2 regions of the Xanthomonas sp. NCPPB 3570 genome follow, and region 2 is predicted to be linked to the other one. Evidence: predicted binding sites of a transcription regulator. Region 2 holds the regulator's gene; the other holds the start of a gene.

Region 1 (14,933 bases), 460 kb from region 2:
CGCCTGGCCCTTGCCGGGCTTGACGTATTCGGTATCGGTGATGATCGCAGGCTCGCTGTTGACCAGGATCTTCATCCCGTTCTTGACGTCGTTCATGCCGTAGCTGGCCATCTGAAACTCCTCGGGTAAGGCAAACCCGCCGCGTTCGGCGGCCGGCCGGATAGAATGGAAGCTCCGCCGCAACGGCGGGCGCTCGTGTGATGACCGCCTATGATAACCGCAGCCCCCCGCCCGATGCAGCCGTCCCCGCCCCTGCCCGCCGCCGCGCCGCCGCGCTGGCAGCAGGCCTGGCGCGATGCCGTGCGCGATCCGCGCGAGCTGCTGGCCTTGCTGGGCCTGGATCCGCAGGCGCTGGGCGTCTCCGAACAGGCTGCGACGCAATTCGCGCTGCGCGTGCCGCGCAGCTTCGTCGCGCGCATGCGCCCGGGCGACCCGCACGATCCGCTGCTGCGCCAGGTGCTGCCGATCGACGACGAGCAGCGCCTGGTCGCCGGCTTCGCCCTGGATGCGGTCGGCGACACCGCGGCCAAGAAGGCCGACGGGGTGATCCACAAGTACCGCGGCCGCGCCTTGCTGGTGGCCACCGGCAGTTGCGCCGTGCACTGCCGTTACTGCTTCCGTCGGCATTTTCCGTATGCCGACGAGACCGCCGCGCGCGATGGCTGGCGCACGGCGGTGGCGGCGATCGCGGCCGACCCCAGCATCGAGGAAGTGATCCTGTCCGGCGGCGATCCGCTGTCGCTGGCCACGCCGAAACTGGTCGAACTCACCGAGGCGCTTGCGGCGCTGCCGCAACTCAAGCGCCTGCGCATCCACAGCCGCCTGCCGGTGGTGCTGCCCGAACGCGTCGACGCGCCGCTGCTGGCCTGGCTGCGCGCACTGCCGTGGCCGCTGGCGTTCGTGATCCACGCCAACCACGCCAACGAGTTCGATGCCGGCGTCGATGCCGCGCTGGCGCGCCTGCGCGAAGCCGGGGCGCACCTGCTCAACCAGGCGGTGCTGCTGCGCGGGGTCAACGACAGCGTCGAGGCGCTGGCCGCGCTGAGCGAGCGCAGCTTCGCCGCCGGCGTGCTGCCCTACTACCTGCACCAGTTGGACCGGGTGCAGGGCGTGGCCCATTTCGAAGTCGACGATGCCACGGCGCTGGCGCTGCACCAGGGGCTGGCCGCGCGCCTGTCCGGTTATCTCGTGCCGAAGCTGGTGCGCGAGATCGCCGGCGACACCGGCAAGCGTCCATTGCTGCCCTGACCCGCGCGATGGCGACCGCCACGCGAGCGGCGGCCGCGGGCCGCGGCGCCGCGGCAACCCTCAGGCATCGGCCGGCGGCGCATCCTCGCTGGCCAGCAACTGGCGGAACTCCTCGGCGCTGAGCGGGCGGCTGAGCCAGAAGCCCTGCCCCAGTTCGCAGCCGCGCTCGCGCAACAGCTCGAACTGCGCCTCCTGCTCGATGCCCTCGGCGACCACGGTGATGTCCAGCGAATGCGCCATGGCGATGATCGCGGTGGTCAACGCCAGGTCGTCCGGATCGCGCTGCAGGTCGGCGACGAAGCTCTTGTCGATCTTGACCCCGTCCACCGGCACCTGGCGCAGGTGGCTCAGGCCGGAGAACCCGGTGCCGAAGTCGTCCAGCCAGACCTTGACGCCAGTGCGGTGCAGCCGCGCCAGCATGCTCGCCGCCTGCAGTTCGTCGCCGATCACCGCGGTCTCGGTCAGTTCCAGGTGCAGCTGCGCCGCCGGCAATCCGGACTCGCGCAGGCAGTCGGCCACCACTTCGGGCAGGTCGCCGCTGCGCAACTGCCGCGGCGAGACGTTGACCGAGACGAACAGGTCGGCGCTGCCGTCGGCGCGCCGCCACTGCGTGGCCTCGCTGCAGGCCGCACGCAGCACCTTCGGGCCGATGCTTTCGATCAAGCCGCTCTGTTCGGCCACGTCGATGAACACCGTCGGCGAGATCGTGCCCATTGCAGGGTGCTGCCAGCGCAGCAGCACTTCCACGCCGACCATGCGCCGGTCCTGGGTGCGGAAGATCGGCTGATAGGCCAGCTTGAGTTCGTCGCGCTCCCAGGCGCCGCGCAGCTCGTGCTCCATGTGCACGCGCCGCTCCACCGCATAGTCCATCGCGCGGCTGTAGAAGCGGTGGCAGTTCTTGCCGGCCAGCTTGGCCTGGTACATGGCGATATCGCCGTTCTTCAGCAGTGCCGACGCATCCTCGGCATCGCCCGGATAGACGGTGATGCCGATCGAGGTGCCCATGAACACCTCGCGGCCCTGGATCCGCAGTGGCTCGCGCAGTTCCTGCACCAGCCGCTGCGCCAGCGCGGTGGCGACCTTGGCCGCCTGCGCGTCCTCCACCAGGATCACGAACTCGTCGCCACCGAAGCGCGCCAGCAGCGCGTCGTCGCCGCCCAGCTGTTCCACCGCCAGCTGGATGCGCCGCGCGAACTGCAGCAGGGCTTCGTCGCCGGCCTCGTGACCGAGCGTGTCGTTGATCCGCTTGAAATCGTCGATGTCGGCGAACAGCAGCGCCAGCCGGCGTTGCGAGGCGCGTGCCGACAGCATGCGATGGTCCAGCGCCTCGCGGAACGCGAGCCGGTTGGTGAGCCCGGTCAACGCATCGGTGTAGGCCATGTGGCGCACATCGCGGTCGTGGCGGGCGATCGCCTCGCTCATCCGCCCGAACGCGCGCAGCAATTCGCTGACCTCGTCGTGGCGGCCGCTGTCGCGGCGCTCCACCGCATAGTTGCCGGCCTCGATCTGGCGCGCGGCCGCCGCCATCCAGCGCAACGGTGCCACCAGGGTGCGCTGCACGTAGACCGTCACCATCGCCGCGGTCAGGCCCAGCGCGGCCAGCAACAGCAGCAACCAGCCGAGATGGCGCTTGCCCAATGCGCCCAGGCGCTGGTCGAGGTTCTGCCCGGCCTTGCGCTCGTATTCCTGCGCACGCGCCCAGGACATGCCCACCCGCACCCCGCCCACGCGCTGGTCGCCGATCATGATCGGCATCGACACGTCGAGGAACTCCGGCGACTCCTGGGCCAGCAGCCCCTTTGCGCGGATTGCGGCCTCGGCCATCGGCCCGCGCATGCGCTGTCCGTACCCCGCCAGGCTCTCGCTGCCGTCGTGGATCAACCGTCCATCGGCGTCGTAGACCAGCACATAGGCCACCGCGACATAGCCCAGCGCGCCGCGCACCTGCGTGCCGATCGCGTCCAGGTCGGAGTAGTACACCGGATTGGCGAGCGAATCGGCCAGCTGCCGCGCCAGCGACTCGCCGCGGGTGCGCATGCTGCTGTCGAACAGGCTGTGGATGGCGTTGCCGCTGAGCGTGCGCACCTCGCGCTGCATCGCCGCCTGGCGCTCCAGCAGCAGTGCCAGGATCGCCATCACCAGCAGGGCAGCCACGCCCATGGCCAACAGGAACCTGGCCTGCAACCCGAAACGCATGCTCTTCATTCCACTTCCAGCCTCACCCGCGCCACGCCGGCGCGCAGGCTGTCCAGGCGCTTCTGCGACGCCGGATCGATCGGATAGAACCCGGAGGTCCCGAAGAACTGGCGCAGCGCCGCGCGCCCCTGCGGGTCGTCGGCGGCGTGCAGCAGGACCTCGCGCAAGCGCGTCTCCACCTCGGTCGGCAGGTCGCTGCGCACCATCTCCACCGCGCGCGGATACGGCTCGCTGCGGTAGATCACCCGGAAATCGCGCAGGAACGCCGGCGGAATGCGGCGCTCGTCGTCCCAGTCGAGGTTGCTGAACGCCCCCGCATCCACCAGATGCTTGTGCACGAAGGCGGCGATGTTCAGCTCCGAGCGCGCGAACACATAGCCGACCGTGTCCGCCGAGGGCTGGTCCTTGGTCGAGAGCAGGATCTCCGGATGCAGATCGTGCTCGAACAGCGTCATCATCGGCACAAGGTATGCGCTGGTGGACAGCGCGCTCTGCAGGGCCAGGGTATGCCCCTTCAGGTCCGACAGGTCATGCACGGGCCCGTCGCGGCGCACGAAGAACACGGTGTGGTACTGGCGCACGCCGTTGCGCTCGGTCAGCAGCAGCGGCTTGGCGCCGCCGCGCTGTTCCAGCGCCATGGCGGTGGCGGCGGTCTCGGTGACCCAGTCGACCCGGCCACGGCGCAGGTAACTGCTCATCTGCTGGCTGTCGCGGGCCATCAGGATCTGCCCGGAGGTGATGCCGACCTCGCGCATGCGCGGCACCACGTAGTCCAGCAGCGGCTTGAGTTGCTCGTAATGGGCCTTGGGGTTGTCGCTGATGCGCCCCAGCACCAGGACCGAGGGCCGCGCGTGCACGGACGCGGGCCAGCAGATCGCCAGCGCCAGCCACACCACGACCACCCGCCAACGCGAACTGGACAAACCGCGATCCCCAAATAGACCTTGCAAAGCCTAGCCGAAAGCGCATGCCGGTGACAGCGTCACAGAATGGCGCCCGCCGCGCCGGTGTCCATCGCCCGGCCCGTGCCTCGCGACATGTGCCGCGCTCGTCGCCTTCGCGCCTTGACGGGCCTCAGTTTCCGGCCTGTCCGGCCAGCCGCGCCATGCGCTGCGCATCGGACAGCACGCCACGCAACAGGCGCACCTCCTGTTCGGTCAGTTCGGTGCGCAGGAACAGCCGGCGCAGCTTGCGCATCGCCGAGTCCGGGGCGCGCCCCTTGTGGAAGTCGATGTCGTCCAGGGTCTCGGCCAACTGCCCGAACAGGCCTTCCACCTGCGCATGACTGGCCGGCGCCTCGCGGAAGCCCGGTGCCGGCGCAGGCGCCGGGGCGACGCCGCGCAGGTGCGCCAGGCGCAGCTCGTAGGCCAGCACCTGCACCGCCGCGGCCAGATTGAGCGAGCTGAACGCCGGATCGGAGGGAATGTGCACGGCCGCGTGGCACAGCTGCAGCTCCTCGTTGGTCAGGCCGGTGCGCTCGCGGCCGAACACCAGCGCCACTTCCGCCGGCTCGGCGCTGGTCGCGGTAAGGCGCTGCGCGGCATCGGCCGGCAGCAGTTCCTCCAGCGACACGCGGCGGCTGCGTGCGGTGCAGCCCAGCACCAGCCGGCAATCGGCCACCGCGTCGCTCAGCGCGGGCAACACCGGCGCCTGCTGCAGCAGGTCCTCGGCCCCGGCAGAACGCCGGTAGGCCTCGGTGTCCAGCTCGCATTCCGGCGCCACCAGCACCAACCGCGACAGGCCCATGGTCTTCATCGCGCGCGCGGCCGCACCGATGTTGCCGGGATGCTGGGTCCCGACCAGGACGAAGCGGATACGGGTGGAATCGGTCATGGCGGCACGGCAGGCGAAGCGAACGGGGGCGTAGATGGTAAACTGTGCGGCCGGCCTTGGCGCCGGACTGCTCTTTTCCTCCTCCAGACCCACCTCCGCCTTCTCGGGAGCGCTTGCCATGCAAAAACCCGCCGTTACCGTCATGGTCAAGGCCGCCCGCCTCGCCGGCAACGTCCTGTTGCGCCACATCAACCGCCTGGAAGCGCTGAACGTGGTGCAGAAGGACCGCATGGACTACGCCAGCGAAGTCGATGCCGATGCGGAAAAGGTGATCGTCAAGGAGCTGCGCCGCGCCTACCCCGACTACGGCGTGATGGGCGAGGAAAGCGGCGTGCAGGGCGGCGGCCGCTACATGTGGGTGATCGACCCGCTCGACGGCACCAGCAACTACCTGCGCGGCTTCCCGCACTACTGCGTGTCGATCGCCCTGGTCGAGAACGGCGAGCCGGTCGACGCGGTGATCTTCGATCCGCTCCGCAACGAACTGTTCACCGCCAGCCGCGGCAACGGCGCGGTGCTCAACGACCGCCGCATCCGCGTCAGCGAGCGCAAGGAACTCAACGGCGCCATGGTCCACACCGGCTTCGCCCCGCGCGAGCGCAAGCGTGCCAGCCCCCAGCTCAAGTGTGTGGATGCGCTGCTGGTGCAGGCCGAGGACATCCGCCGCACCGGCTCGGCGGCGCTGGATCTGGCCTATGTCGCCTGCGGCCGCAGCGACGCCTACTTCGAAGCCGGGGTGAAGGCCTGGGACATCGCCGCGGGCGTGCTGCTGGTGCGCGAGGCCGGTGGCCGCGTCACCGATTTCAAGGGCGGCACCCTGGGCCGCATCGACGACCGCGGCCCACAGCAGTTCCAGGTGGTGGCCGGCAACCTGAAGGTCGGCGACGCGCTGCAGAAGCTGATCGTCAACACCGGCTTCGCCGGCGAGTTCGACGCGAAGTTCTGAGCGAGGCGACCGGCGCTGCGCCGGCACAGCGACATCGACACAGCAGAAAGCCGCGCACTTGCGCGGCTTTTTTTGTGCCCGGCATTCGCAGATCCCGCACTCGGGGATCCCGACGATCGCCGCGCGCGGTGCAGGCCGCGTCCTGCGAGAAAGACATCTCCGCCCGAGGCGGCACGCGGCGTGGCAGGCGCGTCACGCCGTGCTCACGCACTGCACGCCGTGCGCTTCACCGCTGCTTGATTGGCGCTTGCGTAGAAGAACGCGTTACGACGTGCGCCATGCAGGCCCCGCGGCCTGGGGCGATGCGCACGCTGAGATCGGCGAAAAAAACCCCTAAAGATCCCGAAAACGCGGCCGATACAGATGCGGGCTTTTGCCCGAACTTCCCCCGCTGATCCGTGCCTGCGTTGCCGTCCCCGCGGCAATGGAGCCGGTGGCGCCGCTCTCTCGCATCTATCGGAGATCTCGCGTGTCCTTCCATCATCTCACCGTCACCAAGCGCCTGGCAATCGGCTTCTGCGGCGTGATCGCCATGTTGTTGCTGGTGGGCATCACCAGCCTGATCGGCTTCCGCAAGTTCACCAGCGCCGCCGCGCTGGACGCGCATACCTACAAGGTCATCACCCTCGGCGACCGCATGCTGGTGAGCCTGCTCAACATCGAGAGCGGCGCGCGCGGCTTCGCCCTGACCCGCGATCCGTCCTACCTGGCGCCGCTCGAACTCGGCGAACGCGAGTTCAGCGCACAGTGGCAGGAGTCCAAGCAGTTGACCGCGGACAACCCGGCGCAGCAGGCGCGCCTGCAGACCCTGATGCAGGACTACACGCAGTTCATGGCCACCAAGCGCAAGGCGGTGGAGCACATGCGCGCCACCGCCGCCGACAGCGACGACGCCCAGTTGGATGCATTCCGGACCGTCGGCAAGCAGCAGATGGACGGGCTGCGCGCCACGATCGGCCAGTACGAGAACGCCGAACGCGCACTGCTGCAGGTGCGCAAGGCCGAGAGCGAGGCGCGCGCGCAGTCCGGCGAATGGACCAGCCTGGGCGGCATGCTGGTCGGCATCGTCGCCGCGATCCTGCTCGGCCTGCTGGTCCGCAACAGCCTGATGCGCCAGCTCGGCGGCGAGCCGGCCTACGCGGCCGACGTGGTCCGCCGCATCGCCAGCGGCGACCTGTCGCAGGAGGTGCGGCTGCGCTCGCAGGCGCCGTCGCTGCTCAACGACATGCGGCAGATGCAGGAGGAACTGCGCACGGTGATCCAGGCGCAGACCGAGATGGCCCGGCAGCACGCCGCCGGCCAGATCAGCTTCCGCATGGACGAAGCGCGTTTCCCCGGCGACTACGGGCGCATGGTGCGCGACACCAATGCCCTGGTGCACAGCCATATTTCGGTCAAGCAGCGGCTGATCACGCTGATGGGCGAGTACGCCGAAGGCGACCTCAGCCGCGACCTGGAGCAGTTCCCCGGCGAGATGGCGATCCTGACCGAGACCATGGCCAAGGTGAAGCGCAACCTGGGCGCGATCAACCACGAGATCGACCTGCTGGTGCGCGCCGCGGCGCAGGGCGATTTCTCACGCCGCGGCGAAGCGCAGCGCTTCCGCCACGCCTTCCACGACATGGTCGCCAACCTCAACACGATGATGACCGGCACCGAGACCAACCTGGCGGCGCTGTCGCAGTTGCTGCGCGCGATCGCCGCCGGCGACCTGACCCAGACCATGCAGGGCGAGTTCCACGGCGTGTTTGCACGGATGCGCGACGACGCCAACGCCACCGTCGCGCAGCTGACCGACATGGTCGGCCGCATCCAGCAGGCCGCGGCCAGCATCGACACCGCGGCCGGCGAGATCGCCAGCGGCAACGACGACCTGTCGCGCCGCACCGAGCAGCAGGCCGCCAGCCTGGAGGAAACCGCCGCCTCGATGGAGGAACTGACCGCCACGGTGAAGCAGAACGCCGAACACGCGCGCCAGGCCAATCAACTCGCCGCCGGCGCCGCCGCGGTGGCCTCGCAGGGCGGCAGCGTGGTCGGCCAGGTGGTCACCACCATGGACGGCATCGAGGTCGCCTCGAAGAAGATCGCCGACATCATCGGCGTCATCGACGGCATCGCCTTCCAGACCAACATCCTGGCGCTCAACGCCGCGGTGGAAGCCGCCCGTGCCGGCGAACAGGGCCGCGGCTTCGCCGTGGTCGCCAGCGAGGTCCGCACCCTCGCCCAGCGCTCGGCCAGCGCCGCCAAGGAAATCAAGACGCTGATCGACGACTCGGTCGAGCGCGTGAGCGCGGGTTCGACCCTGGTCGCCCAGGCCGGCACGACGATGCAGGACATCGTGGCCTCGGTGCAGCGCGTCACCGACATCATGGGCGAGATCGCCGCCGCCTCGCAGGAGCAGTCGGCCGGCATCGAGCAGGTCAACCAGACCGTCACCCAGATGGACGAGACCACCCAGCAGAACGCCGCCCTGGTCGAGGAAGCCACCGCCGCGGCACGCGCGATGGAGCAGCAGGCCGGCGACCTGGTGGAGATCGTTGGCCAGTTCCAGGTGCGCAGCGAGACCTACCCGATGGTGGCGCAACTGGTCGCCCGCGCGACGGCCAACGCGGCCTAGTCGGAACGCCCCACGCGGCACGAACGCTGCGAAGGGACGGGCCGTCGTCGACGGCCCAGTCCCATGATGCCGGCACGCGCTGCAACCCTGCAGACGTTCCTGTAGGAGCGGCTTCAGCCGCGATGCCTTACCGGTAACGCGTCGCGGCTGAAGCCGCTTGTGTCAAAAGAGGGTCTATCGTTGCAGGTGAGAGCGGAGTGCGGCAGGCCGTGTAGCCCGCAGTGCCAGCAAGCACGAGTAGGAGTCAGCGCCGCCGCACTCCGTGTCTCCTGCCTCACAAGCCCGAACAGTTGCCCGAGTCGCGAGCTCGAACTCCACAAGCATGGGCATCGGCAGGAGTGCTCTCACCCCTGAGTCTACTGCGGAGAACGTCTATGCGTCGCTTTGTCGGGATCGATGTTGCCAAGGCCGAACTGGTCATTCATGTCTTGCCGGACGAGCAGACCTGGACCCAACCCAATACGCCACAGGGGCAGCGTGCGCTGGCCCAACGCCTGGCCGAGCTGGGCTGCGAGCGGATCGTGCTGGAAGCCAGTGGCGGCTACGAACATGCCGTGCTGCAGGTGCTCCGAGAGGCGGACCTGCCGGCAGTGCGGATGGCCGCCGATCGTCCGCGCAAGCTAGCACAGGCCTTGGGCCTGCATGCCAAGACCGATGCCCTGGACGCGCGCCTGCTGGCCATCGCCGCCCAGCACATCCCGACCATGCCCACGCCCGTGGTACCTGAGCACCAGCAGTCTCTTCGCGAACTGCTGGACCTGCGTGCCACCCTGGTGAGCCAGCGTGATACCCATCGGCGGCGCCTGGAGCACATCACCAGCGCCAAGGTGCAACACCGTTGCCGAGAGGTGATCGCCCTGCTGAACCAGCAGATCCAGACGTTGACGCAGGAGATCGAGCAGCAGGGCAAGACCTGCTCGAGCCTCCCCCCGGTGCCTGGGCTCGGCACGATCCTGCGCGCGGTTCTGGCCGCGCGGTTGCCAGAGCTGGGTACGCTGCCGCCACGCAAGCTCGCTGCCCTGGTCGGGCTGGCCCCGTTCAATCACGACAGCGGCTGCTGGAAAGGCCAACGCCGCATCAAAGGCGGACGTGCCGACGTGCGGCGCGTGCTGTACATGGCCACCTGGGCCAGCATCCGCGCCAAATCCCCCTTGGCCAACACTTACGCGCGCCTGCGCGCAGGCGGCAAACCGGCCAAGGTCGCCATCGTCGCCTGCATGCACAAGTTCCTGCGCTGGCTCAATGCCATCGCGCGCGATCAGGCCCCGTACGCTCCTCCTGCCATCGCGGCTGCATGACAGTTGACTCCTACGGCAGAGGAACCCCGGCATCCGCACAAAGAAAAAGCCGCGCATCCGCGCGGCTTTTTTGTCACAAAAGGAGGTGCTTCAGGCCCAGGAAATCACGCTTCTACGAATCCCCAATCCCGAATCCCCAATCCCAGCCCCATCACGGCCGACGCGCCAGCGCCTCCACATCCTTGGCCTTCGGCAGCAGATCCTGCTTGGTGACCTGGAACGGCCCGATCGACAGCAGCGGCACCGCCACGATCACCGAGGAGACCACCACGATCACCGCGCCGATCATGTGGGTCAGCGCCAGGCCTTCCATCGACTCGCCGCCATACAGGTACAGCGCCAGCGCCGACAGGAAGAACATCACCGCGGTGATCACCGTACGCGACAGGGTCTGGTTGATCGAGCGGTTCAGCACCTCGATCGGGTCCACGCGCAGGCTGCGGAAGTTCTCGCGCACGCGGTCGAACACCACGATGATGTCGTTGATCGCAAAGCCCATCACCGACAGCAGGCCGGCCAGCACGGTGAGGTCGAACTCGCGGCCGGTGACCGACATGTAGGCCACCGTCACCAGCAGATCGAACAGCGCGGTCAGGCTGGCCACCACCGCGAACTTCCACTCGAAGCGGAAGCCGATGTAGATCAGGAAGCCGACCAGCATGAACACCGTGGCATAGACGCCGTTCAGCGCCAGGTCCTTGCCGACCTGCGGGCCGACGAACTCGCCCGGCTTGACCGTGGCCGGGTTCTGCGGCGTGCTCACCGCCTTGCGCACCTGCTCGGCGAGGTTCTTGGTGATGTCCTCGTTGTTGTGCTCGCCCTGCGGCTGCAGGCGGATCACCACCTCGTTGCCGCTGCCGACGTTCTGCACCTGCGCGTTCTCGAAGCCGGCCTTGGCCAGTTGCTCGCGCACCTGGTCCACGTCGACCGGCTTCTGGAAGCTGGTCTGCACCAGCGCGCCACCGGTGAACTCCAGCGCGTAGTTGAAGCCCTTGGCGAAGATCACCGCGAACGAGGCCAGCGCCAGCACCAGCATCAGCACCAGGGTCGGGTGCCGCCAGCGCATGAAGTCGATCTTGGTGTCGTTGGGGATCAGGTGAAGCGGGAAGATTTTCATTGGAGACCGCTCTGCGTTTTTTGGAGCCCGCGCCTGCTGGCGCGGGGTCGTGCGGAAGATGGCGTGCGCGGCTCAGATCGCCACGGACTTGAGCTTCTTGCGACGGCCGTAGATCAGCACCGCCAGCGCGCGCGACACGGTGATCGCGGTGAACATCGAGGCGAAGATGCCGATGATCATGGTCAGGGCGAAGCCCTTCAGCGGGCCGGTACCGAACGCGTACAGCGCCACGCCGACGATGATGCCGGTGAGGTTGGCGTCGAGGATGGTGCCGCCGGCCTTCTCGTAGCCGGCGGCGATCGCCGACTTGGGCGGCACGCCCAGGCGCAGCTCTTCGCGGATACGCTCGTTGATCAGCACGTTGGCGTCCACCGACAGGCCCACCGACAGCGCCAGGCCGGCGAAGCCCGGCAGGGTCATGGTGGCGCCGAACAGCGACATCACCGAGACCACGATCAGCAGGTTCATCAGCAGCGCGACCGAGGTGATCAGGCCGAACATGCGGTAGTACACGCTGAAGAACACCAGGGTGAACAGGAACGCATAGACCACCGCGGTGATGCCGCGCTCCACGTTCTCCGCGCCCAGGCTGGGGCCGATCACGTATTCCTCGACGAAGTCCATCGGCGCGGCCAGCGAACCGGCGCGCAGCAGCTTGGCCAGGTTCTCGGCCTCGGTCTTCTCCAGGCCGGTGGTCTGGAAGTTCTTGCCGAACACGCCGGCGATACGGGTCGGCGCCAGCGCCTCCTCGTTGACGCGCACGCTGCGCACTTCCTTGCCGTCGACCATGGTCACGGTGGGGATGCGCTCGATGTAGACCACCGACATCAGCTTGCCGGTATTGGCGCTGGTGTAGTCGAACATGCGCTGGCCGGCGGCGTTGTTGAGCGTCACCGCCACGGCCGGCATGCCGTTCTGGTCGGTGCTGACGGTGGCGTTGACCATCTGGTCGCCGGACACCAGCACGCGCTTGCTCAGCAGCACCGGGGCGCCGCTGTCGCGCAGGCGGTAGACCTTGGCGTCGGGCGGGATGTTGCCGCTGCGCACCGCGTCCTCGGCATTGCCGTCGACCACGCCGCGGAACTCCAGCGTAGCGGTGGCGCCGATCATGCGCTTGGCCTCGGCGGTGTCCTGCACGCCCGGCAGCTCGACCACGATGCGGTCGTCGCCCTGGCGCTGGATGATCGGTTCGGCCACGCCCAGCTGGTTGACGCGGTTACGCAGCGTGGTGAGGTTCTGCTCGATGGCGCCGGCGGCGATCTGCTTCAGCTCCGCCTCCGGCACGGTGACGGTGATGGTCTGCCCGGACACCGCGTAGCTCAGGGTCGGCTGCGCCTTGGCGATGGCGGCGCGCGCGGCGCTGGCGTCCACGCCCTCGCCCAGGCTGACCTGGATGCTGTTGTCCGGACGGCGCTCGACCGAACGGTAGGCCAGACGGCCGTCGCGCAAGGTGGTGCGGATGTCTTCGGCGAAGGCGTCCAGGCGCTTTTCCAGCGCCGCCTTCTGGTCCACCTGCAGCGCGAAGTGCACGCCGCCGACCAGGTCCAGGCCCAGCACCATCGGCTTGCCGCCCAGCCGCGACAGCCAGTCCGGCACGGTCGAGGCCAGGTTCAGCGCCACCGTGTAGTTCTCGCCCACCTGCTGGCGCAGCACGTCGTTGGCACGGGTCTGCGCCTGCAGGTTCGGCAGGCGCACCATCAGGCTGTCGCCTTCCTTGTCGACCCGCTTCGGGGTGATCCCGGCCGTCTTCAGGTCGGCGAGGACCCGCTCGCGCAGGGCGTCGTCGATCTTGCCGCCACGGCTGGCGGTGATCTGGACCGACGGATCCTTCTGGTACACGTTGGGCAGCGCGTACAACGCGCTCAACGCCAGCACGATCAGGATGAGGACATACTTCCAGCGCGGAAACTCGAGCATTGCGGGACCCCGCACGACGCCACGCCGGCGTCGCGCCTAGCAGTAGGAGAAATGGATCAGGCGGACTTCAGCGTGCCCTTCGGCAGGACATTGCCGACGGCGCCCTTCTGCACGCGGATGCGCACGTTGTCGGCCACTTCGATGGTGATGAAGTTGTCGCCGATGTCGGTGACCACGCCGGCCACGCCGCCGGAGGTGATGACCTCGTCGCCACGGCCGAGCTTGTCCAGCATCGACTTGTGTTCCTTCTGGCGCTTCATCTGCGGCCGGATCATCACGAAATACATCACCGCGATCAGGATGATGGGCAGCAGGAACATCTGCAGGCCGCCACCGGCCGGGGCGGTGCCGCCGGCGGTCTGGGCCTGGGCGACGGGGATCAGGAAATCGAGCGGATTCATCGGGTGCGTCCTATGGTTTGGGCAGCCCGCCGCCCTGGGGGCACGGACCGCTGGTTTGCCTTGAGGCGGCAAGCAGCCGCCGATTATGCCACGATCTTCCCCCAACCCCCGGAACGGCCGCGGCGTACCTCCCTTCTCCCTTCGGGACCCACGGCCCCCTTCTCGGGGGAAGGTGCCGCGCAGCGGCGGATGAGGGTACGAGCGAAGCCTCGTGTCACTTGGACTGCACGAGGCTGCGCCCGGACCCTCACCCCAACCCCTCTCCCGGGGGGAGAGGGGCTTCAGCCTTGCTCCGACGGGAGTGGTGTGGCTTCGACCCCGCGCGCCGCATAGAAGGACCGCCGGAACTGGGCAAAGGTTCCCGCGGCGATCGCCGCGCGCATGTCGGCCATCAGCTTCTGGTAGTACCAGAGGTTGTGCAGGGTGCCGAGCATCGGCGCCAGCATCTCGTTGCAGCGGTCCAGGTGGCGCAGGTAGGCGCGGGTGTAGCCGCTGCTGCAGGCGTGGCAGCCGCAGCCCGGCTCGATCGGGTCGAGGTCGCGCTCGTACTTGGCGTTGCGGATGCGCACCGTGCCGAACGAGGTGAAATAGTGGCCGTTGCGCGCGTTGCGGGTCGGCATCACGCAGTCGAACATGTCCACGCCGCGGGCCACGCCCTCGACTAGGTCCTCCGGCCGGCCCACGCCCATCAGGTAGCGCGGGCGGTCGCCGGGCAGGCGCGGATGCAGGTGCTCGAGCATGGCGTTGCGCTCGTGCTCCGGCTCGCCCACTGCCAGGCCGCCGATCGCATAGCCGTCGAAGCCGATCGCCTGCAGTCCCTCGATCGAGCGGCTGCGCAGGTCCGCATGCACGCCGCCCTGGACGATGCCGAACAGCGCCGCATCGTTGCCCAGCGCGTCGTGCGCGTCGCGCGAGCGCTGCGCCCAGCGCAGGCTCAGTTCCATCGAGCGCCGCGCCACGTCCTCGGTGGCCGGGTATGGGGTGCACTCGTCGAAGATCATCACGATGTCCGAATCGAGCACCCGCTGGATCTTCATGCTCTCCTCCGGCCCCAGGAACACCTTGGCGCCGTCGGTCGGCGAGGCGAAGGTGACGCCCTGCTCGCTGATCTTGCGCCGGTGCGCCAGCGAGAACACCTGGAAACCGCCGGAATCGGTGAGGATCGGCCCGTCCCAGCGGGCAAAGCCGTGCAGGCCGCCGTGATCGCCGATCACGTCCAGGCCCGGGCGCAGATACAGGTGGAAGGTGTTGCCGAGGATGATCTGCGCGCCCAGCGCCTTGATCTGCTCGGGCAGCACGCCCTTGACCGAGCCATAGGTGCCCACCGGCATGAACGCGGGGGTCTCGACCGTCCCGCGTG
Region 2 (14,933 bases):
CCGCGGCCAGCGCGTTGATCATCAGCAGGCCCAGGGTCGGCGGGCAGTCGAGCAGGATGTAGTCGTGCTGGCCGGCGTGGCGGGCCATGGCCTGCTGCAGCGCCAGGCCCAGGCCGGGCTGGTTGGCGCTGCGCCGTTCCAGGGTGGCCAGCGCGGTCTGCCCGCAGACGAAGCTCAGGCGCTCGACCGCGGTGTCGCGGGCCAGCGCGGCGAGTTCGCCCGGCGGCGTCCCGAACAGATCCAGCACGCCCGGCGGCTGCGGTTCCTGCGGCACGTCGAAGGCCCGGGTCAGCGAGGCGTGCGGATCGAGATCGAGCATCAGCACGCGGTGCCCGAGCATGGCCAGCCCACGGCCCAGGGCCAGCGTGGTGGTGGTCTTGCCCACGCCACCTTTCTGGTTGGCGATCGCCCAGATGCGCATCAGTTGACTCCTTCAATGGCAGGTACTGCGCGGGACCCAACGGCGCTGCCGGGGGCCGCCGCGGCGGGGGGTGTCGGGGTGGCCGGCGCGGCGCCGGCGCTGAGACGGTCGGGGGCCGACGGCGTCGTATCGCTGCTGTCGCCGGAATCGGCCAGGATCACCAGCACCACGCGGCGGTTGGCGTTGCGGCCGGCCGGGGTGTCGTTGCTGGCGCGCGGGCGGAACTGGCCGTAGCCGATCATCGACAGTCGCGAGGGTTGCAGGCCCTGGTCGGCGAACAGGTGGACCACGCTGGCCGCGCGCGCCGCCGACAGTTCCCAGTTCGACGGGAACTGCGCGGTGGCGATCGGGGTGTTGTCGGTATAGCCCTCCACACGCACCCCGTTGGGCACGCCGGACAGCACCTGCGCCAGTTCCGCCAGGGTGGCGCGTGCGCTCTGGTCGAGCGCGGCCGAGCCGGAGCCGAACAGGATGTCGCTGTTGATCTCCACTTCGATCCACAGCCCGGCGCGGCGCACGGTGATCAGCTTCTTCTGGATCAGCGGCGCCAGCGCGGCGCCGAGGCGGTCGGCGATGCTGTCGAGCTGGCGTTGCGCGCGGCGCAACTGCTGCGCGTCGCGCAGGTCGTCGCCGCGCTGCGCGGTGCCGGTAGGCAGGCGGTTGGGGTCGGGCAGGGTCAGCGCCGGGCTGGACTTGATCGGGGTCGGCCGCTCGCCGCCCTGGCCCTGCAGCGCGTGGTCGCCGACCTGCACCGGACGCAGGGTCGTCGGGGTACCGCCGAACGCCGCGCTCATCGCATCGGCCATGACCCGGTACTTGGCTTCGTTGATCGTGGACAGCGCGTACATCACCACGAAGAAGGCGAGCAGCAACGTCATCAGGTCGGCATAGGGGATGGCCCATGCCTCGTGGTTGGCGTGCTCGTCGTGGGAGTGCTTGCGGGCCATTGGCAACTCAATGCAAGAATCCGGCCAGTTTCGATTCGATGTTGCGCGGGTTCTCGCCCTGGGCGATGGCGATCAACCCTTCGATGATCATTTCGCGCTCGCCGCAGCTGTGCTTGATCACGCTCTTGAGCTTGGCGGCCATCGGCAGGAACAGCAGGTTGGCCGAGGCGATGCCGTAGATGGTGGCGGTGAACGCGGCGGCGATGCCGTGGCCGAGCTTGCTCGGGTCGGCCAGGTTCTTCATCACCGCGATCAGGCCAAGCACCGCGCCGATGATGCCCAGGGTCGGTGCGTAGATGCCCATGCCCTCGAACACCTTGGCCGCGGCCAGGTCGCAATGTTCCTGGCCTTCCAGGTCGATCTCCAGCATGTGCCGGATGGCTTCCGGCTCCACGCCGTCCACCAGCATCTGCAGGCCCTTGCGCACGAACGGATCCTGCTGCTGCGGCACCTGGTTCTCCAGCCCGAGCAGGCCCTGGCGGCGCGCGATGTTGCTCCATTCCACAATCTGCTTGAGCAGCGCCTGGCGATCGCTCGGCGGCGGCCACAGGATCCACTTGGCGATCTGGAACGCACGGCGGAACACGGACGGCGGGGTATGCACCAGGATCGCGGCGACGGTGCCGACGATCACGATCACGAACGCAGCCGGCGACCACAGCGCCGAAATGCCGGCGCCCTTGAGGATGCTGCCGCCGATGAGCGACAGAATCGCCAACAGCAGGCCGATGAGACTGAGCTTGTCCATGCAGGAGGTATCGGCCAGGGGCCAGGGGACTTGATGGGGGCGGGATTCGGGAGTCGGGATTTGGGATTGGCAAGAGCGCGAGGGCGCAGGGTTGGTCGGTGTGTCGTAGGAGCGGCTTCAGCCGCGACGCGCGGACCTTGGCGCGTTGCCTAAGCACAATCGTTCGGATCGTCTCGGCAATTGGCACTGCGCCGCGCGTGCTATCGCCAATCCCAGCCTCACCGCGTCGCGGCTGAAGCCGCTCCTACGGCGGAATCAGGGAAAACGAGGCCCCAGGGAAGCCGCCGTTGCGAATCCCCACTCCCGAATCCCCAATCCCGGCCCCTCAAGCCTTCAAGCCATCCACATCCAGGATCAGCGCCAGGCGGCCGTCGCCGATGAGGGTGGCGCCGGCGTAGCCGGGCAGGCCGCGCAGGGAGCGCGGCAGCGGCTTGATCACCACTTCCTCGCGGCCGCGGACCTGGTCCACGACCAGGCCCATGCGCGATTCGCCGGCCTGCAGCACCACCACGGTGAGCAGCGGCAGTTGCGGGGCGTCGATGTTGAGCCACTGGCGCAGGTCCACCAGCGGCAGGGTGTGCGATTGCCGGTCGAGCACGGCGCGGCCGTCGAACCAGCCCAGCGAGCGGCGCGGGGCGTGCAGCACTTCCACCACGCGCGCCAGCGGCAGCGCATAGACGGTGTCGCCGGCCTGCACCAGCAGGGTCGGCAGGATCGCCAGGGTGAGCGGCACGCGGATCAGGAAGCGGCTGCCGCGGCCCAGTTCCGACTGGATCTGGATCTGGCCGCTGAGTTCGCGGATGCGCGACTGCACCACGTCCATGCCGACGCCGCGGCCGGAGATGTCGGTGACCTCGGACTTGGTCGAGAAGCCGGGCAGGAACACCAGGTGCAGGCATTCCTCGGTGGTCAGGCGGGCCGCGGCCTCGGGGTCGATCAGGCCCTTCTCGCGGGCCTTGGCGCGCAGCCGTTCCGGGTCGATGCCGGCGCCGTCGTCCTGCACCTCGATGCTGACGTAGTCGCCTTCCTGCTGCGCCGACAGGCGCACGTGGCCGCCGCGCGGCTTGCCGGTGGCTTCGCGCAGCGCCGGGGCTTCGATGCCGTGGTCGATCGCGTTGCGCACCAGGTGCACCAGCGGATCGGCCAGCGCCTCGACCAGGTTGCGGTCCAGTTCGGTGTCGGCGCCGATCAGCTCCAGTTCCACTTCCTTGTTGAGCGAGCGGGCGACGTCGCGCGCCACCTTGGGGAAGCGCGAGAACACCTTGCCGACCGGCTGCATGCGCGTGCGCATCACCGCCGACTGCAGGCGCGCGGTGGCGATGTCCAGGCTGCTGACCGCGCGGTCCAGTTCCTCGTCGCGCAGGCGCACGCGCAGGGTCTTGAGGCGGTTGCGCGAGAGCACCAGTTCGCCGATCAGGTTGACGATCGCGTCCAGGCGCTTGGTGTCCACGCGCACGGTGTGCTCGGGCTCGGCGGCCTTGGCCGGGGCGGCCGCGGCCTTGGGCGCGGCGCTGGGCGCACGCGGCGCCGGCTGCAGCGCCTGCGGCGTGGCCGCCGGCGGCGCATCGCCGTGCAACTGGTCCAGCAGCGCCTCGAATTCGTCGTCGCTGATCAGGTCGGCATCGCCCGCGGCGGCCGCGGGCGCCTTGGCGGCGGGCGCCGGCGCGGCGCTCTTGGCCGGCGCCGGCGCCGGCGCGGCGTCGCCGTGCGCGTCGAACTGCGCGATCAGCTCCGCCGGCGCGCGCGGCGGCTCCTGGCCGCTGCCGAAGGCGTCCAGCATCGACTGCAGGTAGTCCAGCGACTGCTGCGCGGCGTCGAAGTGCCGCGCCTGCAGGGTGGCCTGGCCGGCGCGGGCCATGCCCAGGGTTTCCTCCGCGGCGTGGCACAGCTCGACCATGGCGTTGATCGCCAGGAAGCCGGCGCCGCCCTTGAGCGTGTGGAAACCGCGGAACACGGCGTTGAGCTGGCCGCTGTCCTCGGGCGCCTGCTCCAGCGACACCAGCTGCTCGCCGAGCCGGTCCAGGATTTCCTGGGCCTCGATGATGAAGTCGGCAGCGATGTCGTCGGGTACGGCGCTCATGGCTAGAGCCTGCCGACGCGATTGGAACAGGCCACGTTGCCGTGTCCGGTTCCCAGGTGGTTGCGCGCGGCGCCGCGACAGGCCGACCGCCTGTTCAAGCCGTGCGCGGCCGCCTGGGGGCCGGACACGGCAACCCGAAGGGCCGCGCTTGGGTGCGCGCGAACCTGCGTCATCATTTGGTCGTTTGTTGACATAAATTCCCTCATTCTTCTCGCCGCGCGCACCCAAGTGCGGCGTGGCCTATTCCAATGGCGTGGGCAGGCTCTAGAGTCCCAATCCGGACAGCAGGTCGTCGGCGTCGTGCTGCGACACGCCGTGGCGGTCCAGGCCGGGCAGGGCCGGACCGGCCAGGCTGCCGTCGGCCTTCTTGTTTTCTTCCTTCGGCGGCAGACCCAGCGCGCCGAAGCCTTCGTGCACGCGGCGCACGATGCCGGCGACGCGGCGGATGATCTGCCCGGTCAGGTCCTGGAAGCTCTGCGCCAGGGCCATTTCGGTGAGGTTGTGGCGGATCTTGTCGAGGATCTCGCTCTGGTCGCCGCTGAGGCCGCCGGCGGCGAGCTGGTCGGCCAGCGCACGGCATTCCTCGGCCAGGTCCAGGGTGCGGTGGCTGGCCTGTTCGGTCATCTCCACCACGTGGTCCAGGCGCGAGCAGGCGTCGTCCAGCTCGCCGGCCTCGCTGGGCACCACCGGCAGTTCGCCGAGCGCCTGCCCCAGATCGCGCGCGAGCCGGCTCAGGCCCTGCATCATCGGCCGCGTGCGCCAGGCGGCGAGGGTGTCGATCTCCCTGCGCCAGCCGGCCTCGTCGCCGTTTTCCAGCGCGTCCAGCGCGCCTTGCAGGCGTTCGATCAGGGCGGTACGTTCGGCGGTGGCTTCCATTTAGGCGGTCGCTCCCAGGCGTTCGAAGATCTTGCCCAGCTTCTCCTGCAGCGTCTGCGCGGTGAACGGCTTGATGATGTAGCCGTTCACGCCGCACTGTGCGGCCTCGATGATCTGCTCGCGCTTGGCCTCGGCGGTCACCATCAGCACCGGCAGGTGCTTGAGCTTGTCGTCGGCGCGGATGTTGCGCAGCAGATCGATGCCAGTCATGCCCGGCATGTTCCAGTCGGTGACCACGAACTCGAACGGCGCCGAGCGCAGCGCGGCCAGGGCGCTGTTGCCGTCTTCGGCCTCGGCGGTATTGGTGAAGCCCAGATCGCCGAGCAGATTCTTGACGATGCGTCGCATCGTCGAGAAATCGTCCACGATCAAAATCCGCATGTTCTTGTTCACCACTGACTCCTAAGGGTTCCTATTCTTCGTCTTCCAGACCGGCATCGGCGACCTCGAACGCCTTCAGGCGTCCGCGCAACCGTACCGTGGCCTGGCCATGGATCTGACACACGCGCGACTCGCTGACCCCGAGCACCGCGCCGATTTCCTTGAGGTTCAATTCCTGCTCGTAGTACAGCGACAGCACCAACTGCTCGCGTTCGGGCAACTGCGCGATCGCCTTGCCCAGCTCGCGGCCGAATTCGCTGCGCTCGAGCATCTGCTGCGGATTGGGTCCGCCCTTGGCGATGGTATCCAGTTCGCCATGGTCCTCGATGCGCGACTCCAGGCTCAGCACCTGGCCGCGGGCGGCATCTTCCATCAAACGCAGGTATTCGGGAAGCGGCATGTCCATCGCCGCGGCCACTTCGTTGGCGGCGGCGGCGCGGCCGGTGCTCTGTTCGATCTTGCGGATCGCCGAGGCGGCGTCGCGGGCGCGGCGGTGCACCGAGCGCGGCACCCAGTCGCCACGGCGGATCTCGTCGATCATCGCGCCGCGGATGCGGATCGAGGCATAGGTCTCGAACGAGGCGCCCTGTTCGGCGTCGTAGCTGCGCGAGGCCTCGATCAGGCCGATCATGCCGGCCTGGATCAGATCGTCGATCTCGACGCTGGCCGGCAGCCGCGCCGCCAGGTGGTGGGCGATGCGCCGGACCAGGTCCGAGTGCTGGGTGATGTAGTCGTTGGCGCTGTTGCGCTGGACGGCGCGGTAGTGGGCGGCGGCGTTCATGCGGCCACCCCACGCTGGATGATGCGTTCGACGAAGAACTCGACGTTGCCGCGCGGGGCGGTCGGCGCCTGCCAGCGCGCGGTGCGCCGGGCGATCTCGCTGATCGCCTGCGCCGACGGGCTGGACGGGTAGGCCTTGACCACCGGCTGCTGGCGCTGCACCGACAGGCGCAGCCAGTCGTCCTGCGGCACGCAGCCCAGGTAGTTCAGCGACACGTCGCCGAGGAACTTCTCGCAGACCCGGCTGAGCTTGTCGTACAGCAGGCGGCCTTCGTTGAGGTCGCGGACCATGTTGGCGACGATCTGCACCCGGTCCACGCCGCGCTCGCGCGAGAGAACCTTGATCAATGCGTAGGCGTCGGTGATCGAAGCCGGCTCGTCGCAGACCACCACCACCGCGTCCTGCGCGGCCTGGCAGAACGTCAGCACGCTGTCGGTGATGCCGGCGGCGGTGTCGACGATCATCACGTCCAGCTCGCGCTGCAACTCGGAGAACACGTTGACCAGGCCCACGTGCTGGGCCGGCGGCAACTCGGCCATGTAGCGGCGGCCGGAGGCGGCGGGCACCACCATCAGCCCGTTGGGCATGTCGATCAGCACCTCTTCCAGGGTGCAGCGCCCGGCGACCAGGTCGGCCACGGTGAACTTGGGGGTCAGCCCCAGCAGCACGTCGACGTTGGCCAGGCCCAGGTCGGCGTCCAGCAGCAGGGTGCGCTTGCCCATGTCGGCCAGCGCCATGGACAGGTTGACCGAGATGTTGGTCTTGCCCACGCCGCCCTTGCCGCCGGTCACGGCGATGGTGCGCACCGGACCCAGCGGTTCGCTGCGCGTCGCCGACAGGGGGAAGGCATTGGTCAGATTGACGTAGTCACGCGACGGCATGGGTCTGCTCCGGAGTACAGGGCTTATCGGCAGCGCGCCGCAAATCTTCAAGGCGCAATACCAGGCTGGCGGCGTTGGCGCGGTGCAGGTCGTCCGGCACACGCTGTCCATCGGTCACCCAGGTGATGGGGAGGCGGTGGTCCACGACCACCGACAAGGCACTGCCGAACCGCCCGGTCTCGTCCAACTTGGTCATGATGACCCCCTGTGGGTCGGCGCCGGCGAACCGGCGCACCACCTCGTCCAGGTCGGAGAAATGGGCGTTGGCGGGGAGTACCAGCAAGGATCGGACCACCCGCGAGGCGCGCAGCCAGTGCAGCTGGGCAGCCAGGGCGCGGTCGCGCTGGCCCATGCCGGCGGTGTCGATCAGCACCAGCTTGTAGTCGGCCAGGCGCTCCAGCAGCTGCTGCAGCGCGGCGTCGCTGTCGGCCTCGTGCACGGCGATGCCGAGCTGGCGGCCGTAGCTGTGCAGCTGTTCGCGGCCGCCGACGCGGATGGTGTCGGTGGTGACCAGGGCCACGTCGCGGGCGGCATGGCGCTCCAGGAAGCGCGAGGCCAGCTTGGCGATGGTGGTGGTCTTGCCGGCGCCGGTGGGGCCGATCAGGGCGATCACGCCGCCTTCCTCGAGCGGGTCCAGCGGGGCGATCGGCAGGCGCTTGGACAGCAGGCCCAGCATCAGCCCGCGGCCGCGGTGCAGCTCCAGGTCGGCGGGGATCTGCATGACCACGTCGCGGGTGATGCCGCTGTCGAAGCCGTAGTCGTCCATCAGCTCCAGCGCCTGGGCACGGACCGGCGAGCCACGCAGGCGCTCGTCGGTGAGGCGGTTCATCTCGCGCTCGATCATCTGCCGCATCAGCGCCAGTTCGTCGCGCAGCTGCGTCAATTGTTCGTCGTTCTGCGGGGCGGGGAAGGTCGGCACCGCCGCCAGCGTGGCGGCCGCCGGGATTCCGGCAGCGGCCGGCGCGTCGGCCTTTGCCACGCTCGGCGCGGCCGGGGCCGGAGCCGTGCTCGGGCTCGCCAGCGGGGTCAGCGCCACCGCGGCGACGTCGTCGCGCCAGGCCGGCATGGCCTCGGCGGCCGGCGCCGGGGTCGCGAACGGGCTGGGCATGGGCACGCTGATCGGGGCGTTGCGGAACACGTCCTCGGGGATGCTGAACTCGGCGCGGCCGGTGACCGGTGCCGCGGCCTTGGCCGGGGCGGCCTGGCGTGCGGCGGCAGCCGGGGCGGCCGCGGCGGGCATCGCCGAGGCGGCCAGCGCCGCCGGCTGGGTCAGCGGCCGTGTGGCGGAAGCGGCCGGCGCGGCACTGCCGCGGCGCTCGCTGATCGCGGCCATCATCGCCATCGCCGGGCTGGCGGCGGCGCTGTCGTTACGCGCAGCGCGCGGGGCGGGAGCGGCCGGTGCCTGCGCGGCCGCGGCGCGCGGCGCCTCGTCCGGGCGCACCGCATCCAGCGCCCGCTGCACCAGTGCCTCGTCGTAGTTGCTGGCGGCGACGATCTCGATGCCCTCGTCGGTACGCCGATTGGACAGGATCACCGCATCCGGCCCGTGCTCGTCGCGCACCATCCGGAAGGCGGTGCGCATGTCGGGGGCGACAAAGCGTTTGATCTTCATGGTTGGAAGCCGGGATTGGGGATTGGGGATTGGGGATGGAGCGCGGATACGGTCACGGCCTGGCTTGCGCCCGATCGCCTTGCTTTGGTTGTGTTCGATGCCTTCACTGCTGTCTCTCTCCGCTCGCATGGGCCGCTATTGCGAATCCCCAATCCCGAATCACCAATCCCTGCAACATCAACTGATCGTCCCCACCAGCTTCAGCCGCTTGTCCTCCGGCACTTCGCTGTAGGACAGGACCGACAGCGCGGGGACGCTGTGGCGGACCAGGCGGGCGAGGGCGGCGCGGACCTGCGCCGGGACCAGCACCACGGCCGGTTCGTTGCGCGCCTCCTGCTTGCTCACGCAGTCCGCCAGACTTTGGTGCAAGCGCTCGGCCAGTCCGGGTTCCAGCGCCGCGCCGTTGCCCTGGGTAGAGTCCTGCAAGACACGTTCCAATTGCGGGGCCAGGGTGAACACCGGCAGTTCCGGGGCCATGCCGGCGATCTCCTGGACGATGAACCGGCCCAGGGCGTTGCGGACGGCGGCGGTGAGCGCGCCGGGTTCCTGACTCTGCGGGGCGTGCTCGACCAGGGCCTCGACGATCTTGCGCAACTGCCGCACCGGGATCTTCTCGATCAGCAGGTTCTGCAGCACCCGCACCACCACCGACAGCGGCAACGCCTTGGGGGTGAGGTCCTCGACCAGCTTGGGCGCGCTCTTGGCCAGGGTCGCCAGCAGCTGCTGCACTTCCTCGTGGCCGAGCAGTTCCGGGGCGTGCTCGCGGATCAGGTGCGAGAGGTGGGTGGCGATCACCGTGGCCGGGTCGACCACGGTGTAGCCCATGGTCTCGGCCTGGGCGCGCAGGTGCGGCTGGATCCAGATCGCATCCAGGCCGAACGCCGGGTCCTTGCCGGGGATGCCGTCGATCTTGCCCAGCGCGCCGCCCGGATCCAGCGCCAGTTCGCGGTCCGGGTGGATGTCGGCGGTGGCCACCGGCACGCCATGCACCAGCAGGCGGTAGGCGTTGGCCGGCAGTTCCAGGTTGTCGCGGATGTGCACCGGCGGCACCAGGAAGCCGATGTCCTGGGTCAGCTTGCGGCGCACGCCCTTGATCCGCGCCATCAACTCGCCGCCCTGGGCCTTGTCCACCAGCGGGATCAGCCGGTAGCCCACTTCCAGGCCCAGCGGGTCGATCGGGCGCAGTTCGTCCCAGCCCAGTTCGGCGTTGGCCTGGGCCGCGGCCGCGGCCTGCGGCGCCGCCTCGGCGGCGGCCGGGGTCGGCTGCAGGCTGCGCTTCCACATCTTCCAGGCCAGCACGCCCAGGATCAGCGCCAGCGTCAAGAAAGCGACGTTGGGCATGCCCGGGATCAGGCCGACCAGGCCCAGGATCGCCGCGGCCACCGCCAGCGCCTTATGCTGGCCGAACACCTGGCCCATCATCGAGGCGCCCATGTCCTGCGAACGCGAGGCACGGGTGACCAGCATCGCCACCGCCGAGGACACCAGCAGTGCCGGCAGCTGCGCGACCAGGCCATCGCCGATCGACAGCAGGGTGTAGGTGGAGGCGGCCTGCGCCACCGGCATGCCATGCTGCAGGACGCCGACCGCCATGCCGCCGATCAGGTTAATGAACAGGATCAGGATGCCGGCGATGGCGTCGCCGCGGATGAACTTGCTGGCGCCGTCCATCGAGCCGTAGAAGTCCGCTTCCTCGCGCACCTCCTCGCGGCGGGCCTTGGCTTCCTCGCGGGTCAGCAGGCCGGCGTTGAGGTCGGCGTCGATCGCCATCTGCTTGCCGGGCATGGCGTCGAGGATGAAGCGCGCGGTCACTTCCGACACGCGCCCGGCGCCCTTGGTGATGACCACGAAGTTGATGATGGTGAGGATCGCGAACACCACGATACCGACCGCATAGTTGCCGCCGATCACGAATTCGCCGAAGGCCTCGATCACCTTGCCGGCCGCGCCGTGGCCGCCCTGGCCGTTGATCAGGATCACACGGGTGGAGGCCACGTTCAGCGCCAGGCGCAGCATCGTGGTCATCAGCAGCACGATCGGGAAGATGCTGAACTCCAGCGGCCGCTTCACGTACACCACCGCCAGCAGCACCATCAGCGAGATGGCGATGTTGAAGGTGAACAGGGCGTCCAGCACCGGGGCGGCCAGCGGCACCACCACCATCGCCAGCATCAGCAACACGATCACCGGGGCGCCGAGCCCGTGCTTGATCATGTCCATCACTTTGCGCGTGTTCATCTGCGCGGCAGGCTGGCTCATGGCTGGCTCCCCGGGGCGAATTCATCCACTTCCAACGGCGGCAACGGCGGCATCGGCCCGCTGCGCCAGGCGCGCAGCTGGTAGACGTACGAGAGGACCTGCGCCACCGCGGAATACAGTCTCACGGGAATTTCCTTGCCGAGTTGGCCTTCCCTATACAAGGCGCGTGCCAAAGGCGGCGCCGAGATCACCGCCACGCGGTGCTGCTCGCCGACCTCGCGGATGCGGAAGGCGATCTCGTCCACGCCCTTGGCGACCACGGTGGGCGCGCGCATGCGCCCGCTCTCGTACTTCAGCGCCACCGCGTAGTGGGTGGGGTTGACCACCACCACGTCGGCCTTGGGCACGGCTTCCATCATCCGCCGCTGCGACATCTGCATCTGCATCTGGCGAATGCGGCCCTTGACCTCGGGGCTGCCGTCGTTTTCCTTCATTTCCCGGCGCACTTCCTCCCGGGTCATCTTCAATTTGCGGATGTAATTCCACTTCTGATAGGGCGCGTCGATCGCGGCCAGCAGCGCCAGCGCGCCGGCGGTGTACAGCAGCAGCCGCAGGGTGAAGCCCAGGCCGTGGCCGATGGCCTGTTCCAGCGGCTGCAGCAGCAGGCCGCGCAGGAAGTCGGTGCTGCCCCACAGGCACAGCATCGCGGCGCCGCCGACGAAGCCCATGCGCAGGATCGACTTGAGCAGCTCGACGATGGTCTCGGCGCCGTACATGCGGCTGAGCCCGTTCATCGGGTTGAGCCGATCGAACTTGGGGATCAGCGCCTGGCCGGAGAAGCGCAGGGTGCCCATCAGCACCGGCGCGGCGAAGCTGGCCGCCAGGCAGATGCCGACCAGCGGCAGCACCACCCAGAGCAGGTTCAGCAGCAGGTCGCCGAAATGGCCGAACATCGCCTCCGGATGCTCGCGCATCGACAGGTCCGGGCGCAGCGCCTGTTTCAGCCAGGCCACCGCCCCGGCGGTCATGGAGGTGGACAGGCCCATCAGGGCGAAGACGCCGGCGCTGAACACCGCGGCCGTCGCCAGCTCGCGCGAGTGCGGGATGTTGCCCTGTTCGCGGGCTTCGCGCAGGCGTTTGTCTGTTGGCTGTTCTGTGCGCTCTGCGCCTTCTTCGCTCTCGGACATCGGGGGTGCGCTCGGCCAGGATCGACCCTGCGCCCTGCAAGGACCGTGCCGGTCCCGGAAGCGAGGCAGGGCGGCGCCGCGGCGCGTCGCTTGGCGTCCGCTAGGCCGGCTGCAGTTCCACCCGGTCGCGGCCCAGGCGCTTGGCCTGGTAGAGGGCGGCGTCGGCGCGCGCCAGCAACTGCTGCAGCGGCTCGCCAGGCCGGTACCAGGCCACGCCGATCGAGGCGGTGATCGCCAACTGCCGCTCGCCGATGCGCAGCGGCTGCCCGGCGATGATGGTGCGCAGGGCCTGCAGCCGGTCGCCGCAGCTCGTCGGCAATCCGGGCAGCACCGCCAGCAGTTCCTCGCCGCCGTAGCGGCCGACCAGGTCGGCGTCGCGCAGGTTGGCGCCCAGGCGCCGCGCCACCTCGATCAGCACCGCGTCGCCGACCAGATGGCCATGCTCGTCGTTGATCCGCTTGAAGTGGTCGAGGTCGATCATCGCCACGGCCAGCGGCGTCTGTTCGGCGTCGCTGCGGCGCATCTGCGCAGCCAGCGCCTCGAGGATGCCGGCGCGGTTGAGCAGGCCGGTGAGCGCGTCGTGCGAGGCCTTCACCGCCAGCGCGGCGCGGGCGATCTCCAGTTCGCGCTTGTCGTGCTCCAGTTCCTCGGTGCGCCGCGCCACCAGGTCGGCCAGTTCGCGCTGGCGCTGGTGCAGGCGGCGTTCGCGCCAATGCAGCAGCGCCACCGCCAGGCCGCCACCGAGCAACAGATACAGCGCCAGCATCGGCTGGCTGCGCCACCACACCGGCGCCACCGAGAACGCCACCCGCAGCGGCGCCGAGGCGCTGCGCCGGTAGGCGTCCAGCAACTGGACTTCCAGCACGTAGTCGCCCGGTGCCAGTGGCGGTTGCTCGAATTCGAAGTTGGGCGTGTGCAGCCAGCGGGTATGCGCGCCCTCGAAGCGATAACGGAAGCTGATGCGGTTGCGTTCGTCGTACAGGTCCGGCGAACCGACTGCGATATGCAGGGGATCCTCGCTCCAGCGCAGGCGCGCGCCGGCGGCGATGGGTACACCGCCGCGGCTGAATTCCTTGAGCGCCAGCCGCGGCGCCCGCGCCGGGAACAGCCGTGCCGGATCCAGCAGATGGGTGACGCCACGGCTGCTGCCCAGCCACACCGATCCGTCGTGGTCCTCCAGGAAGGCCGACTCGGACATGTCGTTCCAGAGCAGGCCCTGCGCCTGGGTCAGCCGTGCCCAGGCGCGTCCGTTATAGACGTCCACGCCCTGGTTGTGGCTGATCCAGATCCAGCCGTTGCGGGTGCGGCGCAGGTTGTAGATATACAGGCCGCTCAACTCCGCGTCGGCCGGCGCCAGGTGCAGGGTGTCGCCGTCGAGCCGCCCTTGCCAGGCACCGGGGCCGTACAGGCTAGCCCAGGCCTGGCCGTCGTCCAGGACCAGCAGCTTGCTGAGGGCCGGCTGCGCCGGCGCGCTGTCGGCGACCAGCCGGATCGGGGTCCAGGTGTCGCCGCGCAGGCGGAACAGCCCGGCGGCGCCGGTCACCAGCATGCTGCCGTCGTGGCGCTGCTGGATATCCGAGTACTCGCCGCCAGGCAGCGTCGACAGCCGTTGCGGGACAGCGTCTGCAGTCGCCTGCGTCAGCAGGTAGACGCCGTCGTCGGTGAGGATCCAGACGCGGTCGGTCGCGTCCACGAACAGTTGCTTGGCGATCACCATCCGCTGGCGGCCGCCGCTGTGCAACGGCGGATACGCACGCAGCAGCCGGCCCTGCACGTCGTAGTGACGCAGCACGCCGATCGAACCGATGCTCCACAGCGTGCCGTCCGCGGCGCGGCGCAGGCCGATCATCTGCGCGCCGTTGTCGCTGGCCCAGCGCTGGAAGCGGCCGTCCTCGCGCAGCCGGTCGACACCGCCCTCGTTGCCGATCAGCAGTTGGCCGTGCTGGGTACGCTGGATGCTCCAGGTCGGCGCCCGGCTGATGCCCTGCGACACATCCCAGTTCTCGATCCAGCCATAGCCGTTCCAGCGCAGCACGCCTTCGCCGTCCATGCTCAGCCACAGGTCGCCGGCCTGGTCGAAGCGCATGGCGACGAGGTTGCCCTCGGGCAGGCCGTTGCGACGGTCGAAGGTGCGCCAGTGCCTATCTTCCCAGCGCGCCAGGCCGTGGTTGGTGCGCACCAGCACGCGGCCTTGCGGGTCGAGCAGGATCGGCGCGCGCCATGTCACCAGGGTCGGCCCCTGCAGACCAGGGGGTGTCTGCTCCTGGAAGCGCGTCGCGCCGGCCGGCAGCCGCATCACCTTGTTGCTGCCGACGACCCACAGGCTGCCGGCGCGGTCCCGCACCGCGTTGCGCCAGAAGTCGGGCGGCAGGCCGTGGGCCTGGTCGTAGCGGGTGGCGTGGCCGTCGGCATCGACCCGGCACAGGGCCTTGGCGCAGCCCAGCCACAGCGTGTCGTCGACGACGAACTGGTCGTGGATGTCGGCCAGCTCCGGTTGCCGCGCCAGCGTCGCCGCATCGAACAGGGGCCGCAGCTCCCATCCGCTGGCATCGGCCTTGCGCACCGCGCGTAGGAGGCGGCGGTCGTCCAGCACTACCATGCCCCAGGCAGGGGCGGCCAGGCGCGGGCGATTCAACTTTCGATGCGACGGCGTGCTGTCGTGTTCCAGTGGGATCCACCGCGCCGGCGCGCCGTCGTCCACATAGATCGCATCGAAGGTGGCCACCCACAGCCGCCGCTCGGCATCTTCGGCGGCATCGGAGATGTAATGGCCACCCCGGCCCTGCAGCGTCACTTGCTGGAACTGGTCGCCGTCGAAGG

The links. Region 2 encodes FliA, which starts transcription of late flagellar genes. Its sites were predicted from a motif close to TAAAGTTTNNCNNNCNNNGGCCGATAA; they were not measured.
Region 1: AC1PLR_RS07820 (methyl-accepting chemotaxis protein) is a predicted target of FliA. The motif match lies at 6,558-6,584, and genes of this name have one in related genera.

Annotation. Positions count from the first base shown of each region.
Region 1 is NZ_CM161513.1:1,774,982-1,789,914, reverse strand. It holds gene efp (elongation factor P) at 1-111, opposite strand, end outside; gene epmB (EF-P beta-lysylation protein EpmB) at 211-1,248, shown strand; gene AC1PLR_RS07840 (putative bifunctional diguanylate cyclase/phosphodiesterase) at 1,309-3,453, opposite strand; gene AC1PLR_RS07835 (phosphate/phosphite/phosphonate ABC transporter substrate-binding protein) at 3,450-4,367, opposite strand; gene AC1PLR_RS07830 (RNA methyltransferase) at 4,519-5,277, opposite strand; gene AC1PLR_RS07825 (inositol monophosphatase family protein) at 5,396-6,223, shown strand; gene AC1PLR_RS07820 (methyl-accepting chemotaxis protein) at 6,693-8,840, shown strand; gene AC1PLR_RS07815 (IS110 family transposase) at 9,215-10,138, shown strand; gene secF (protein translocase subunit SecF) at 10,290-11,255, opposite strand; gene secD (protein translocase subunit SecD) at 11,328-13,172, opposite strand; gene yajC (preprotein translocase subunit YajC) at 13,229-13,573, opposite strand; gene tgt (tRNA guanosine(34) transglycosylase Tgt) at 13,855-14,933, opposite strand, start outside.
Region 2 is NZ_CM161513.1:2,233,004-2,247,936, forward strand. It holds gene AC1PLR_RS09790 (ParA family protein) at 1-421, opposite strand, end outside; gene motD (flagellar motor protein MotD) at 421-1,368, opposite strand; gene AC1PLR_RS09800 (flagellar motor protein) at 1,376-2,116, opposite strand; gene AC1PLR_RS09805 (chemotaxis protein CheA) at 2,442-4,196, opposite strand; gene AC1PLR_RS09810 (protein phosphatase CheZ) at 4,461-5,072, opposite strand; gene cheY (chemotaxis response regulator CheY) at 5,073-5,465, opposite strand; gene AC1PLR_RS09820 (RNA polymerase sigma factor FliA) at 5,485-6,234, opposite strand; gene AC1PLR_RS09825 (MinD/ParA family ATP-binding protein) at 6,231-7,115, opposite strand; gene flhF (flagellar biosynthesis GTPase FlhF) at 7,102-8,727, opposite strand; gene flhA (flagellar biosynthesis protein FlhA) at 8,905-10,965, opposite strand; gene flhB (flagellar biosynthesis protein FlhB) at 10,983-12,113, opposite strand; gene AC1PLR_RS09845 (ligand-binding sensor domain-containing diguanylate cyclase) at 12,214-14,933, opposite strand, start outside.